Regions from separate parts of the Streptosporangium sp. NPDC049078 genome, predicted to be linked through region 1. Evidence: predicted binding sites of a transcription regulator. Region 1 holds the regulator's gene; the other holds the start of a gene.
What was found. Region 1 encodes HrcA, which represses chaperone genes, less so after heat shock. Its sites were predicted from a motif close to TTGGCACTCTCNNNNNGAGAGTGCCAA; they were not measured.
Positions count from the first base shown of each region.

Region 1 (4,494 bases):
CGTCACGCTCGTACATCACCGACCGCCACCCTCTCTCGCCGGGGATCAGGTGGGACGCTAGCAAACACCGGCGTCACCTGCCGTAGGGTCCCGGCTGTCCCCACTGCCCCATCGACGACGCGGCGGCGGCCTGGCGCTTGCGGGCGCCGCTGCGCTTCACCAGCACGACGATCGTCACGACGATGGCGAGCAGGATCCCGATACCGGGGATCAAGAACAGGGCGGCCACCCCGCCCACCAGCGAGTCGGCGGACAGCTCCCTGCCCACGCCGAAGGTCGTGCCGTCGGCGGGGTCGGCGGAGCACTGGACCTGGTAGTCGCCCGCCTGGTCCACGCCGACCCGAAGGCCCATCTCCCAGGTGACGCCGTCGGATCCCGCGACGGTCTGCTGGATGTCCGGCTTCTGCAGGCGGGGCGTGCTCGTACCGCCGGTGAGCGTGCACTCGAACTTGGTGGGCCCGCCGGTGGCGACGTAGATCGCCGGCTTGTCCGCCGGGTCGAGCGCGACCGTCGCGGTCTCGCCGGGGGCGAACGTCCGCGTCGGGGCCGCGTCGGTGACCGCGCCGAGGATGCCACCGGCGAAGCCGCCGATGCCGACGACGATGCTGACCAGGGCGAGCAACCAGACCCCGACGATCCACCCGATGCCAGGCTTGATCTTTCCGCTGGGGGGCGGTCCCTGCGGGGCGCCGTAACCGGGAGGGGCGTAACCGTACGAGGGGGGCTGCTGGCCGTACGGCTGCTGGCCGTATTGCTGGCCGGGCTGCTGCTGGCCGTACTGCTGACCATACGGCTGCTGAGGGCCGCCGTGACCGGGGCCGCGGGAGGCGTCGCCCGGATAAGAACCGAAATCGTTGGACATGTGCAAATTGTGGTGGGTACCGCTTGGATCGCGATAGCAGTTGACTTGACAAAGGCTTGCCGTCATCATCCACCGCTTTCGCTTATCGCGCCTTCCGTGCGGGGGCCGTACACTTGGCACTCGGGAACACAGAGTGCCAAGCCTCGTGTTTCCCTCTGAACGCAGGCAGGGAGGTGACCACGTTGGTCGACGACCGCAAGCTCGCCGTGCTCCGCGCCATCGTCGAGGACTACGTGTCCACCAACGAACCGGTGGGGTCGAAGGCTCTCGCGGACCGGCACAACCTGGGGGTGTCCCCGGCGACGATCCGCAACGACATGGCGATGCTGGAGGAGCAGGGCTACATCGCCCAACCCCACACCAGCGCCGGCCGGGTGCCCACCGACAAGGGCTACCGGCTCTTCGTCGACAGGCTCTCGCAGGTGAAGCCCCTGTCGAGCGCGGAACGCAAGGCGATCGAGAGTTTCCTCGCGGGCGCCGTGGACATCGACGACGTCGTCATGCGGACGGTGCGGCTGCTGGCCCAGCTCACCCGGCAGGTCGCCGTGGTGCAGTATCCGACGCTGACCCACTCGACGGTCAGGCACGTCGAGCTGGTGCCGCTGAGCGAGCGCCGGCTGATGTTCGTGCTGATCACCAACACCGGCAGGGTCGAGCAGCGCGTGATCGAGGTGCCCGACGTCGTCGACGAGCAGCGCGTGGCACACCTGCGTGCGATGCTCAACGCCTCCCTCGACGGATGCGGGCTCACCAGCGTTCCCGACCGGGTCGCCGATCTGCCGGAGCGGTTGCCCGCGGAGGATCGACCGCTCGCGGCGACTATCCTGTCCGTACTGCTCGAGTCCCTGGTGGACAGGCATGATGAGAAGATCGTTTTTGCCGGGGCCGCCAACCTCGCGGGAGCCGACTTCACCGTCGGGCTCCGCGACGTGCTGGAGGCCCTGGAAGAGCAGGTCGTGCTCATGCGACTGCTCGGTGAGACCTCGGACCTTTCCGCGCTGACCGTGCGGATCGGCTCGGAGAACCCCTACACCGGACTCCAGGGCACATCCATCGTCGCCGCTGGATACGGTTCCGGGGACAAGCAACTCGCCCGGCTCGGTGTGCTGGGCCCGACGCGAATGGACTACCCGGTCACGATGGGCGCGGTGCGCGCGGTGGCACGCTACGTCAGCCAGATTCTGGCTGCATCATAAGAGGTCAACGAAAAGTGGCTAAGAGCGACTACTACGGCACCCTCGGGGTGCGCCGTGACGCCAGTGCGGAAGAGATCAAGAAGGCGTACCGCCGCCTGGCACGCGAGTTGCATCCCGACGTCAACCCCGATCCTGAGACTCAGGAGCGCTTCAAGGAGATCACACAGGCCTACGAGGTCCTGTCCGACTCCGGCAAGCGGCAGATGTACGACATGGGTGCCGACCCGTTCGCCGCGGGCGGCGGTGCGGGCGCCGGGGGCTTCGGCGCTGGCTTCCCGTTCAGCGACATCATGGACGCCTTCTTCGGCGCGGCCGGTGGAGGCGGTGGCCGAGGCCCCCGCTCCCGTGCCCGCCGCGGGCGCAACGCGACCATCAGGGTCGAGCTCGACCTGCGCGAGTCGGGCTTCGGCACCACCCGCGAGCTGGTCGTCGACACCGCCGTGGTCTGTGAGGTCTGCACGGGCTCAGGGGCCGCGGCCGGCACCCACCCCGACACCTGTGACATGTGTCACGGCCGGGGAGAGGTCTCCCAGGTCACCCGGTCCTTCCTCGGCCAGGTCATGACCTCCCGCCCCTGCCCCCAGTGCGGCGGCTTCGGATCGATCATCCGCAACCCCTGCCAGGAGTGCTCGGGTGACGGCCGGGTCCGCACCCGCCGGACCATCAAGGTCCGCATCCCGGCCGGTGTCGAGGACGGCACCCACATCCAGCTCGCCGGCGAAGGCGAGATCGGCCCGGGCGGGGGTCCGCCCGGAGACCTGTTCCTGGAGATCGTCGAGCGTCCCCACGAGATCTTCGAGAGGCGCGGCGACGACCTGCACTGCACCGTGCAGATCCCGATGACCGCGGCCGCGCTCGGCACCATCCTGACCATGGAGACGCTCGACGGCGCCGAGGAGCTCGACATCCGTCCCGGCACGCAGTCCGGGCAGACGATCCCCCTCTACGGGCGGGGCGTGCAACGGCTGAACGAGACGGGCCGAGGCGACCTGCTGATCCATGTGAACGTGGAGACCCCCGCCCGCCTCGACGCTGAGCAGGAGGCGCTCCTGAAGGAGCTCGCCAGGCTCCGCGGCGAGGAGCGCCCGCCCGGTAAGTTCGCCCCCGGTCAGCAGAGCTTCTTCTCCCGCCTGCGGGACGCTTTCAATGGCCGCTGACCAGGTCTCAACGGCCGCTCCGCCCCGCTTCCGGTCGCGTCGTCACGGTCCGGCCCGCACCCTGCCCGGTGCGGGTTCCCGGCCGGGGCGTCGGGTCCGTCCCGAGGCGTCGTCCCGGTCGCGTTGCCGGGGGCACCTCGGGGCGGTCCGCCCGGACGGCCCATGACCGTCCCGGTCTTCCTGGCGGACCCGGCCGACCTGGCCAGGCCGGAGTTCGTCTTCGGCGGTCCCGAAGGGCGCCACGCGGCGGCCGTACGGCGGCTGCGGGCGGGTGAGCGGCTCGACCTGACCGACGGGGCGGGCTCCGTCGCCGAGTGTGTGGTGACCGAGGCGGGCAGGGACTCGCTCCGGGTCGAGGTGCTGCGCCGCCACGACGTGCCCGTGCCGTCGCCGCGCCTGGTCGTGGTCCAGGGCCTGCCCAAGGGCGACCGGGGCGAGCTGGCCGTGGAGATGATGACCGAGGCGGGGGTCGACGTGATCGTCCCCTGGGCCGCGGCGAGGTGCGTCACCCAGTGGAAGGGCGAGCGGGCGGCCAAGGCGCTGGCCCGCTGGCGCTCCACGGCGCGCGAGGCGGGCAAGCAGTCGCGCCGCTTTCACCTGCCGGAGGTGACGGAGCTCGCGTCCACCGCGAAGGTGGCCGGCCTGTTGTCGGCGGCGGCGTTGGGCGTCGTACTGCACGAGGAGGCCACCTCCCCGCTGTCCGGCCTGCCTCTCCCCGCGGGCGGCGACATCGTCGTGGTGGTCGGACCCGAGGGCGGGGTGTCGGGGGAGGAGATCGCCGCGTTCCGCGAGGCCAAGGCGGTGCCCGCGCTGCTCGGGCCGACGGTGCTGCGCACCTCGACGGCCGGCGTCGTCGCGGCGGCGGTGCTCCAGACGCGCAGTGGCCGCTGGTAGGACGCCCCTGCCGGCGCGCCACCGATCGCACGGCGACCACGGGGCCCGGGGGATCCGCGCCGTGAGGTTCTCGGCAGCCGTGAGACAAAAACCGGTCACGGCTCGCCGTGACCGGTTACCGCGCTAGTTCTGGATGGGGGCCGGAGCCAGGGTGTTCGCCTCCGTCGGCATGGGGGGCGACACGTCGCTCGAGGGGGCGCACTCGTCGGGCGAGCACGGGCTCTCCGAGGGGGCCGGTGGCCTCGATCGCGACGGCGTCGGGGTCGCCTCGATCTCCTCGCACTTGCTGATGATCCCGCTGGGCTCGACCTCAGGGCTGTCGGGGGGAGTGGGGCAGGTCGGCGTCGGCGTCGGCGCAGCCCGGGGCGTCGGCGCCGAGTCGGTC
Region 1 covers NZ_JBEZEL010000002.1:271,124-275,617, reverse strand. The annotation lists gene AB0B90_RS04225 (DUF3097 domain-containing protein) at 1-16, opposite strand, end outside; gene AB0B90_RS04220 (hypothetical protein) at 74-862, opposite strand; gene hrcA (heat-inducible transcriptional repressor HrcA) at 1,045-2,058, shown strand; gene dnaJ (molecular chaperone DnaJ) at 2,073-3,215, shown strand; gene AB0B90_RS04205 (16S rRNA (uracil(1498)-N(3))-methyltransferase) at 3,378-4,109, shown strand; gene AB0B90_RS04200 (hypothetical protein) at 4,233-4,494, opposite strand, start outside.

Region 2 (4,494 bases), on a different contig from region 1:
GGCGGCCCGCTCCAGCGGGGACAGCATCTCGGTGCCGCCGCGCGCCTCCAGCCTGGCCAGGTGCTCCACGGCCCGGTAGCGGTTGCGGTCGGACGCCTCCGACAGCCCCTCGCCGAGACCCTCCGGGTATTCCACGACGCTGTCGAAGGAGAGCACCGCGAACCGGTCGCCCGAGGTGAGCGTGTCGACGATGCGCGCGGCCGCGCGCCGGGCCGCCACCATCTTCCAGCCGGTCATGCTGCCCGAACGGTCGAGGACGAGCACCACGTCCTTGGGCCTGGCCCCCGCGGGGGCAGGTTCGGGGACGACGGTCAGTGTGAACGTGCCTTCATCGTTCTCCGGGCCGTTGTCCTCGTCGTTCTCCTCGGGGGCGAGCGCGAGGGAGGTGGAGGCGCCGGTGGCCAGGCGCAGGATGAAGTCGCGGTCCAGCCGCTCACCCGGCTGGAGGCGGATCACACCGCCCTCTTCCTGGACCACGTGCAGGCTGGAGCGGACCTCGCGCAGCTCCAGGCCCGCGGGGTCGACGGAGACGGCGAGTGAGAGGCGGACCGGGTTGGGGAAGCCGGGCAGCAGCACCGGCGGGGTGATCCGGGAGGCGTCGGGGACCGCGTCGGTGTCCGGTGCCCACCCGTCGCCCGCCCGCTCGCCGTCCAGCGGGGTGCCCGGGATGTAGCGGGGGGCGACGACCAGCGGGAAGCGGAAGGTGGCCGCGCCGTCCTCGTACGGGAGCGGCTGGTTCAGCGTGAGGTGCACGGTGACCCGCTCGCCCGGCACGATGTTGCCGACCCTCATGGTGAAGACGTCCGGCCGGTCCTCCTCGGCGATCGCGGCCCGCTTGCCCTGGGAGATCGCCTGGTCGTAGTCGGCCCTGGCCTGGCCGCGCTCCTTGAGCACACCCTCGATGACCCGGCCGTCGGCCTCCATCCTGAAGGCGGTGACGGCGGCCCGGTCGGGCAGCGGGAAGACGTACGTCGCCTCAAGCGCCACGTCGTGCGGGTTGCGGAAACCCTGGACCACCTCGACCCCGGCGCTCAGGCCGGACACGGCGGCGGTCACGTCCACGCTCTCCAGCGGCAGGTTGCCGAGCTCGGTGGCGAGCGCTCCCAGCCCGGTGTCGGGGACGGGACGGCACTCCTCCGGCGGCAGTGTTGTGATCGAGGTAATCATGGGCGAGTTCCTTCCGGAGGTGTGAGGCCGCGTTCGCGGAGGAGTGACAGGAGCCCTTCCGAGGCGGCGGCGATCTCGGCGAGGTCGTCGGGGGTGGGGGCGTGCTCACCCGTGTCGAGCAGGAGCGTCACGCCGTCCGCGAGCCGTACGCCGTGGACGGCCACGGCCTTCGGGGCGGGTGGCGAGGGCGGCGCGGGCGGCGCGGGCCGGGTCTCGGCGGGAGTGGGAGCGGGAGCGGTGGCGGGGGGTGGTGGCGGCTGTGCGGCGTGTGCGGCGGCCGGTCGGGGCGGCGGTGCGGGCACCTCCGGTTTCACTGGTTTCACCGGCTCCGGTGACTTCGGCGGCGTCGGCGGCTTCGGTGGCGTTGGTGGCTCTGCGGGGGAGGGCGGTCCGGCCCAGAAGCGCGGGCGTGCCGGCGTGCCGGTCGCCGCCGGAGGCGGTGGGGGTTGCGGTGGGGGGTCGGGGAGACGGGCGATCGACTCCAGGGTCTGGTCGGTGGCCCCGGCCAGCTCGGCCTGGATCTCGGCGATGGTGCGGCCGTCGGACTGGCGTCGCTTCACGGCGACGATCTGGAGCAGGTGGCGCCTGCCGTACATGGCGACGCGACCTCGGCGGGCCGACGGGGGGTCGAGGAGGCCGATCGTCGAATACCAGCGGATGAGGCGCTCGTTGGGCATGTCCCGCACCCGCCCGTTGAGCTGGGCGGTGGGGGCCAGCGCCGCGGATGCCCGCTCAGCCAGTTCACCGATGGTCCATTCCATGCCTCGATAGTGACACTGTAATCATGACAGTGTCAACATTTCGACCGGCATAGGGGGCGAGTAGATGGGTACGGACATTTAGCAGCAAAGAGGACACTAGGTTCGAAACAGGGGGAAACTCTATGTCTGCGATCACCAGTCCACTCAACCCGGAAGACAAGAAGGTCGTCGGCAACGTGCTCCAGGGCGCGCTCGTCGACCTGCTCGACCTGTCACTCCTGACCAAGCAGGCGCACTGGAACGTGATCGGCCACAACTTCCGGTCGCTGCACCTGCAGCTCGACAAGATCGTCTCGTCGGCGAGGAAGCACGCGGACACCGTCGCGGAGCGCGCCGTAGCCCTCGGGTGCAACCCCGACGGCCGGGCCTCCACGCTCGCCAAGACCAGCGAGGTGCCGCAACTGGAGACGGGCTACATCCACGACGGCAAGGTCGTGGCGGCGATGACGGACATCCTCGGGTCCATCGTCCGCCGGATGCGCGAGCGCATCGCGGCCACCGAGAAGCCCGACCTGGTCACCCAGGACATCCTCATCGAGATCACGCAGGATCTGGAGAAGCACCACTGGATGATCGAGGCCCAGCGCTAGATCGTCTTTCAAGGCACCCCGGCCCGTGACGGGCGGGGTGCCTTTCGTGTTTCCCGAGTGTGCGGGGTGGTTGTTCTCGGTGTTCGCTGTGGTGTTCGTGCTCGTGTGCGGGCGGGTGGGGTGCTCTTCGTGCCCGCTGCGGTGGGCGGGTGCTCCGGCCGGCCGTCTCAGTTACTGTCTGGTGTTTCAGGCCTCCGGCCTGCTCGGGCGTGGTGGTTGCGGGCTCTTTTCAAGCCGGCCGGAGCACCCGCCCACCTCCGCTGCACGTGTTCCGGCCGCACGGGGTGCGGGCCGTAGTTGCTTTCTTTCCGGCCGCCCTGGCGACCCGTCGCCGCTGAAGCGTCCTTTACCGGTCCTCCAGGGCGGGTCGCCGTAGCTGAAGCGTTCCGTGCACGACCCAGTCCAGGGCTGAGGCGCCACAGGCCATCTCGTGTTTTCCGGACCTCTGGTATTTCCAGGGCATTTCACGGCTCTCCGGACGCGGGGAGAGGGTGATCATGACCGCATGGGCACTACGACGTGGGATTCCATGTGCCGTCGTTCCCGAACCAGACCAGGTCGGAGTGGAGACGACGGGCCGCGCTGCGAGGGCTTGTCCACAGGCCGAAACCGCGGCCGTTCGCGCCGACGGTCGTCGCCGTGCCTCCCGGCAGCGCCAGCCCGTAGGCCACCACCTCGGGGTGACTCTCCTCGCTTTCGGTGAAGTCCTGGACCAGGGCGAACATGCGGGGGAGATCGCCGGTCAGCGTGTACGCACGCTCCAGAGCCACCTCTCGCGGGTGGTGCTCGCCGAAGGCCGGGCCATGGCAGGCGGATGGTTGGTCGGAACCAGGGTGGTGCTCCATGTCGGTGCTCCCTTCCGATGCTGAACCTGGGTGAAGATCTGCCGTACGGCTCCGCTCCGCCCTGATTTCTCTACGTTTTCGAGCGAACACCGAGCGTGATGGCCGATGCTTCGGTAGCGTGACACTGAATTCGGAACGACGCAAGCTTGCCTTGAAAAGTTGTTGGCGTTGTCCGGATTTGTCTGATGCTGCTCAGTGGTTTAGGCGAGGCGAATTCAAAGGAGACGACGATGGGCACGAAGCGAGGACCGACGCTGCGGGCGCAGTGGCTCGGCAAACACCTGAGAGAGTTTCGCGAGTCGGCCAAGCTGACGCTCAAGCAGGCGGGTGACTATCTGCAGCGTGACGCAGGAACCATCAGCCGGCTGGAATCCGGCATCATTCCGGCGAGGGCGTCCGACGTGTTGGCGCTTCTCAACCTTTACGGCGTCGGCGACCAGAAGATCCGCGACGGACTGGAGCAGATCAGCCGCGATATCTGGCGAAAGGGTTGGTGGGATGGATATGCCGCCGACTCTCTTGCTGGAATGCTTGATCATGCCTGGCTTGAAACTCGCGCGAAGGGAATTCATTCTTACGAGACGATGGTCATCCCTGGTCTACTGCAAACACGCGACTACGCTCGGGCGGTTATTGCGGCAGGTGGTATGGGTGCTCCCGATGAACAGCTTGAGCGTTGGGTGGAATTTCGGACAGAACGACAGCGTGTGCTTGATACGGCAACGGCCCCGAATGTGGAGGTTGTCCTCGACGAGGCTGTCCTGTGTCGCGTGATCGGCGGCTCGGAAGTGATGTATGCCCAGTTAAAGAATCTGTCCGAGGTTATGGCCAGGCCGAATGTGACCATCCGGGTCGTACCGTTCGATGTCGGGGCTCATGCCAGTCTGGAAGGTTCTTTCACGATCTTCGACATGCCGGACCCCTACTCCAACGTGGCCTATGTGGAGACCCGTGCAGGAGCCGTCTATACCGAGGCAGAGGGTGCTGAAATCTTCGTGCGAGCGTACGATTCTTTGCAGAGCGCCGCGCTCACCCCGGATGAGTCCGCGACGGTCATCCGCGATGCGGTTGGCCGCGTCGGGCGAGATGGAGAGGGGAAGATGTAATGGCAACCAGGGAAGAATTATCCGA
Region 2 covers NZ_JBEZEL010000006.1:2,398-6,891, forward strand. The annotation lists gene AB0B90_RS11235 (VIT domain-containing protein) at 1-1,167, opposite strand, end outside; gene AB0B90_RS11240 (MerR family transcriptional regulator) at 1,164-1,928, opposite strand; gene AB0B90_RS11245 (DNA starvation/stationary phase protection protein) at 2,051-2,518, shown strand; gene AB0B90_RS11250 (hypothetical protein) at 3,031-3,363, opposite strand; gene AB0B90_RS11255 (helix-turn-helix transcriptional regulator) at 3,594-4,469, shown strand; gene AB0B90_RS11260 (DUF397 domain-containing protein) at 4,469-4,494, shown strand, end outside.
Region 2: the regulator HrcA is predicted to act here: its motif matches at 1,938-1,964, upstream of AB0B90_RS11245 (DNA starvation/stationary phase protection protein).